DNA from 3 places in the Chengkuizengella sp. SCS-71B genome. Region 1 is predicted to be linked to each of the others. Evidence: predicted binding sites of a transcription regulator. Region 1 holds the regulator's gene; each other region holds the start of a gene.

Region 1 (2,283 bases):
TGTCAAATGTATCCCAATGGGCATCCAAAGCCCTCCACTAACTTCTCTACTAACAGCAAGTAATACCCCAGCTAGAAATATATTGATCAAAGGAATTGGAGAATCCAATACGGCTGAATTAAACATATGTAGTCCTGCAAAAATGAAACTTGAAACTAATATTGCTGGCCATATTCCATAATGAAATTTAAACAACCCATGCAAATAACCTCTGCAAAACAATTCTTCATTTACAGCAGTTATGATAAATATTAGAAAGGCTAAAGTTAACTGAGTCCATAAGTCTGAATTAATGTTTATGTTATCAATGGTTATTCCACCTAATATCCATATGATTAAAAATGAAATCGTCATTAATATCATTCCAATAATTGAACCGATAAACGCCTGCTTTCCCCAATCACTTTGCTTCCATCCTAAGGACCATTTTTGCTTTTTTTCAAATATAATATACATTAAAATAACCGCGGATATAAAACCCAGAGCTTGTGGTATGTACAATACTAAAACAATCACTGGATCGTTCAAATTAACAGAACCCGCAATAGTCTCAAGAGCAACAGGATCGTTTGATATTAAAACATATAGAAGTGTGGATATGATTGATAATATAAATGTTATGAATAATGCCAATAATAAACTTAATAAAACCTTTCCAATTACTTTTAATAATGTATTATTCGTTCTTTCAGACATAAATTACTTCATCACCTCAGATTGGATTGAATCTTATTTTTCAAAGTTATCATCAACTCTAATCTAAATAATACGCTAAACTATGAAGTTCAGTTGTAAAGTCAGCATGATGTACTTTAATTTCTGTAGGAACCTTTATAATTTTGGGTGCAAAGTTTAAAATAGCCTCAACTCCAGCTTTCACAAAAGCATCTGCTACATTTTGTGCTTCACTGGCTGGAACAGTAATGATGCCTATTCTGATCTTTTGAGATTGTACGGTTTCTGTAAGTTCATTCATCGGTTGAACGTTTAAATTGTTTATTTTGCTCCCTACTTTTTCAGGGGAATCATCAAATACAGCCGTAATTTTCATATTGCTTTTTAAATAAATATTATAATTACATAGGGCATGGCCTAAATTACCTGCACCAACTAGTGCAACATGATTTGTTTGATCTAACTTCAATATTTGTTGAATTTTTTCAATAAGATAAAGTACATCATAACCAATTCCTTTTTTTCCAAATTCTCCAAAGTAATTAAGATCCTTACGGATTTGAGCAGGATTCATACCTAACTTCTCTCCAAAATCTCTGGATGACACAGTTTGAATATTTCTTACATGTAATTCATTTAAAAACCTTAAATAAATTGGGAGCCTTCTCACAACTGCTTCAGAAATTTTTTTCATTTCATACAACCTCTTTCCCTACTTCATCAATCCAAGAACCATTCTTGGATTCGCGGTACCATTTGCTCTGACTTCATATGTTCGATTTTAGGTTTTGGAAGTGAATAAAGAAAATGTTTACCATATTGTGTATGAATGACTCGGGTATCATAGATGATGACGACACCTTTATCTTTTTCAGTGCGAATGAGTCTTCCAAATCCCTGTTTAAACCTTATTACAGCTTGAGGAACAGAATACTTCATAAATGGATTTTGCTTCTTTTCCTTCAAATAATCGCATTTCGCCTCAACTATAGGATCATTAGGAGGCTGAAATGGTAATCTAACAATGGCCAAGCAGCTAAGTGCATTACCTGGAATATCTACACCTTCCCAAAAACTGCTTGCACCTAGTAATATACTTTTATCACTATTCTGGAACATGCGAGTTAATTTACTTCTGTTTCCTGAATCTACACCTTGCCCTATAATTTGAAATCCTTGCGGTTTTAAAACCTCTTTCAATTTCTCATATACCTGTTTAAGCATTCGGTAAGATGTGAATAGTATAAGCATTCTGCCTTGCGTTTGTATAGCTACTTCAATTAAAGAATTTGTTAAGCTTTGTATAAAATGTTCATCCCCCTCAGCTCCTCGAATAGTTGGAAAGTCTCTTGGTATACACACCAAAGATTGCTCTCGATAATTAAAAGCGGTAGGGAGCTGAACAGCACGTAATCTTTCATTTTTCAAATCATCTTCTAAGCCGATCTGTTCCAATGAATATTGAAAAGATTCATTAACAGACATTGTCGCTGATGTCATTATTATACTATTTTTTACTTCAAAAAAGTTTTGTTTTAATATTTCACTCACATCTATAGGTACACGTTTTAATTGGATAGATTTTTGTTTAAAGTGAGCATTAGCTTC
Region 2 (2,283 bases), 1.6 Mb from region 1:
TCAAATATTGAGGTATCACTCTTCATCACCTGTTTTCTTCTACATAGATTAGTGCATATAAAAAGAACACCCACAAAAGTGATGTGATCCCCAGTTCGTCGTGGATGAACTGGTGTCGAATTTAGACACATGGACGTGGCTGTTTTTCGACTATTACTTTTGCGGGGCTCTGAGCCATTATAAAATGGACTATTATTTAACTTCTAACATACGCTCTAATGATAATTTTGCTTTCTCTGCAATGTGAGGCGGAACATAAATTTGTGGTTTCATATCCTCTAAGGAACGCACTAATTTTTTTAAATTATTCACTTTCATATTAGGACAAACTAAAAACTTCGTTGCAAAATGGAATTTTTTATTAGGACTGTCCTTACGAAGCTGATAACCTGTGCCGTCCTCTGTACCAACGATAAATTCTTGACTATCAGATTCTTTACAATATTTCAAAATCCCTGTCGTGCTGCCCACAAAGTCTGCAATCTCCACGACTTCTGGCCTGCACTCTGGGTGTACTACAAACTCTGCATTAGGATATTTAGCTTTCATTTCTTCTACATCTCTGACAGTTAACATATCGTGAGTGTTGCAATACCCTTCCCAAAGGATCATCTTTTTGTCCGTAAATTGGGACACATAATGGCCTAAGTTTTTATCAGGTACCCAAATAATTTCATCGGAGTCTAAAGACTGAATTACTTTCACTGCGTTTGCAGAAGTACAGCATATGTCAGTTTCAGCTTTGATTTCAGCTGAGGAATTAATATAAGTTACCACTGTTGCATTAGGATGTTTACGTTTTAATTCACGCAATCCCTCTACATTAACCATATCAGCCATAGGACAACCTGCTCTTTCATCAGGTATAATGACTGTTTTATCTGGAGCTAATATTTTAGCACTTTCACCCATAAAATGGACACCACAAAAAACAATGACATCTGCATCTGTCTCAGCGGCTTTCTGTGCTAATAAAAATGAATCTCCACGAAAATCTGCTACTTCTTGTATTTCATCGCGTTGATAATAATGTGCTAATATAATGGCGTTTTTTTCCTGTTTTAGTTCGAGCAGTCTTTCTTTCAACTGCTGATTTCGTTCTGCTTTTCTCTCTAAAGCCAAAGCTTCCATTATTAATCCACCCCTCTAAATGACTTTGTGAAAAAATGAACATATAAATACGAGTGCTTTTAATTTATTATGTTTAAAACCATGTTACTTTACTAAATCAAATTTTTCAACTAATTTACACAACATAAATCGTGATGTCAACCAAAATTGGGCAAGAAAAATCCGGAAGTGTTCAATACACTCCGGATTTTGATTAATAGAACTAACTTATTTATTTTTATGCTTTGCCATCTGTATCGTCTTTTTCATCATTATTTTTATCAAATTTAAGTTTATTAGCGTCATCTTGGTCATCCTGTTTTTGAATGTTGACTTTAACATCGTCATCACTTACTTTAGGACTAGCATTGACCTGTACATCTTTATGTTCACCAGGTTTTCGCTCAAGAATTTTCCCTTCTTCTATAATTTCAGTAATTTGATCTTTATCTAATGTTTCTAAATTCAATAATGATTTTGCGATAAGATGTACTTTATCTTCATGTTTGGTTAAAATTTCTTTTGCTTGATCATATCGCTCTTGAATCATTGTTTGCATCTCTTGATCAATTTCATATGCTATAGCATCACTATAGTTCTGCTCATGACCAATATCTCTTCCTAAAAACACTTGTCCTTGTGTTTGACCAAATTGCATTGGACCTAGTTTACTCATTCCGTATTCCATAACCATTGCTCTAACGATACCTGTTGCTTTTTTGAAATCATCATAAGCTCCTGTACCTACTTCACCTATAAATAATTCTTCTGCAACCCTTCCACCAAGCAATCCAGTAACTCTATCTAAAAGTTCATTCTTTGTATTCAGCATACGATCTTCCCCATCTTTAGGGATCATCATGGCATAACCACCAGCACGTCCTCTTGGAACAATCGTAACTTTATGCATTATGTCAGCATTTCGAACAAAATAACCAATGATAGTATGCCCTGCTTCATGATATGCAATGGTACGTTTTTCTTTTTCGCTAATCACACGGCTTTTCTTTTGGGTACCTACAACTACACGATCAAATGCTTCATCCAATTCACTCATACTGATATCTTTACGATTTCTTCTAGCTGCAATAAGAGCAGCTTCGTTTAATAAATTTTCTAGATCGGCTCCTGTAAATCCTGTAGTATAACGAGCCAATGTTTCTAAATTAACAT
Region 3 (2,283 bases), 690 kb from region 1:
ATTGATAGAGCTATTATTACTTTGCAAAAATTAAAGAAATTAGGGGTACAGATCAGTATAGATGATTTTGGTACAGGGTATAGTTCTCTTAATTACCTTAAGAACTTTCCAATACATAAATTGAAAATAGATCGGTCATTTGTTAGAGATATTAAAAAAGACTCCAACGATGCCGCTATTGTTTCCACTATAATTTCTATGGCCCATCATTTAAACCTTGAAGTGATTGCAGAGGGAGTTGAATCTGCTGAACAATTATCATATTTAAATAATAAACGTTGTAAAATTGTACAGGGTTATTTTTTCAGTCCACCAATTACAGCAAAACAATTACATGAAAAGTTGTTGAAAAATAACTTCGGATAAAGATCCCTGAACGTTTGGGGTTTTTTTATGCTTTTTTGGAATGATCAAATGTATTGTTATAGGGATATAATAGGTGTTTATCCTCGCACTGTCTTATGAAACTAATCATATATTAGCATCAAGAAAGTGTAAGGAGTTGCTGCCCAATGTTTCGAGTTGAACCCATTATAATTGATGATCTGGTTGCAACAGGCATAGAAGTCAAGCTACCTAAAACTACATTGTTAGTTGTTAGTACAAATAAAGGTTATATTATGTGCGGTGCATTGGATGTTGCATTATTGAATGAAAAGCTTAAGGATAGAAATATTATAGCAGGTAGAGCTACTGGGGTCCGCACTTTAGAGGAACTATTAGATGCTCCTATGGAATCGGTTACTTATGGTGCAGAGAAGCTTGGAATTTATGCAGGTACAACAGGTCATGAGGCTATTCGTAAAATGATGTAAAATGAAAAGATTATAGGTCCCCAAAGAACCTCCTAAATCACTAGTTAGTGATTTTGAAGGTTCTTTTTTTGAAATCCGTGTTATAAATCACATAATAATGTTTGTTTTGTCATTTTTCAAAACTTTTACATAAATTCCCCTTTTTTGTGTCTGATTGTGATATTTGTCACATACATGGATCACATTTTAAAGTAAATTGAAAACAGTACAAAGGATAGGGAGAGATGTGAAATGTTTTGTTATCAATGTGAACAAACGCCATCAGGTGGATGTAATGTAATTGGTGTCTGTGGTAAAAATGAAACAATTGCAAGTTTACAAGATATCATTGTTTTTGCTTTAAAAGGTATCGCAGCTTATAGAACACATGCAAATCAACTTGGATATACAGATTCTTTTGTAGATGAAACTACACATGAAGCATTATATATGACATTAACCAATTCCAATTTTAATACACAAGAACATATAGATATGGCTATGAAGGTTGGAAAAGCAGGCATTAAAGTTATGGAATTGTTAGACAAAGCGCATACAGATCGACTTGGGATACCAGAGCCTGCTATGGTTACTCAAAATAAAATTGAAGGTAAATGCATTGTAGTAACAGGACATAACTTGTTGGCATTAGAAGAATTGTTAAAACAAACAGAGGGTAGAGGTATTAATATTTATACTCATTCAGAAATGTTGCCTGCTCATGGATATCCTCATTTAAAAAAATATCCTCACTTAAAAGGAAACATTGGAAAGGCTTGGTTTGATCAAAGACGTTTGTTTGAGAAGTTTCCAGGGGCCATTTTAGCTACTACCAATTGTGTTATGCCAATTAAAGGTACTTATGCTGATCGATTCTTTTCTTATGATGTAGCAGGTTTGGAGGGTGTTCATAAAATAAAGGGAAATGATTTTGAACCACTAATAGAGAAAGCGATTGAGTTGCCTGAGGCTAACGTTCATTCAGATGAAACATTAACCACTGGTTTCCATCACGAAACGGTAATAGGATTAGCTCCAGAAGTAATTCAAGCTGTAAAGGACGGTAAAATTAAACGTTTCTTTGTAATTGCAGGTTGTGATGCACCAGGAACAGGTGGAGAATATTATCGTGAGTTAGCATTATCTTTACCAAATGACACGGTAATTCTAACAACATCTTGTGGGAAATTTAGATTTAATGATGTTGATTATGGGACAGTCCCTGGTACAGACATTCCGAGATATTTAGATTTAGGGCAATGTAATAATTCAGTTTCTACTGTGAAAATAGCCCTGGCTCTAGCAGATGCTTTTGAATGTGATGTGAATGATCTTCCTGTAAGCATCGTCTTATCATGGTTCGAGCAAAAAGCAGTGGCAATTTTATTAGGATTATTTAGCTTAGGAATTAAAGATGTTCGAATAGGTCCAAAACCACCTGAATTTATTTCAGAAGGAGTATTAAATGTGCTGCAAGATACATTTAATT

What was found. The regulator Rex, encoded in region 1, represses fermentation and respiration genes when NADH is low (regulators of the CRP and FNR family bind a similar motif). The targets are predictions, from matches to a motif close to TTGTGAAATATTTCACAA.
Region 2: nadA (quinolinate synthase NadA) is a predicted target of Rex. The motif match lies at 1,157-1,174, and genes of this name have one in related genera.
Region 3: hcp (hydroxylamine reductase) is a predicted target of Rex. The motif match lies at 970-987, and genes of this name have one in related genera.

What each region holds. Positions count from the first base shown of each region.
Region 1 is NZ_JAZHSH010000001.1:1,634,639-1,636,921, reverse strand. Features, by position in the region: gene VQL36_RS08090 (type II CAAX endopeptidase family protein) at 1-696, opposite strand, end outside; gene VQL36_RS08085 (redox-sensing transcriptional repressor Rex) at 755-1,369, opposite strand; gene dinG (ATP-dependent DNA helicase DinG) at 1,396-2,283, opposite strand, start outside.
Region 2 is NZ_JAZHSH010000001.1:14,044-16,326, forward strand. Features, by position in the region: gene nadB (L-aspartate oxidase) at 1-19, opposite strand, end outside; gene nadA (quinolinate synthase NadA) at 193-1,131, opposite strand; gene ftsH (ATP-dependent zinc metalloprotease FtsH) at 1,349-2,283, opposite strand, start outside.
Region 3 is NZ_JAZHSH010000001.1:948,096-950,378, forward strand. Features, by position in the region: gene VQL36_RS04605 (bifunctional diguanylate cyclase/phosphodiesterase) at 1-366, shown strand, start outside; gene VQL36_RS04610 (YunC family protein) at 513-815, shown strand; gene hcp (hydroxylamine reductase) at 1,047-2,283, shown strand, end outside.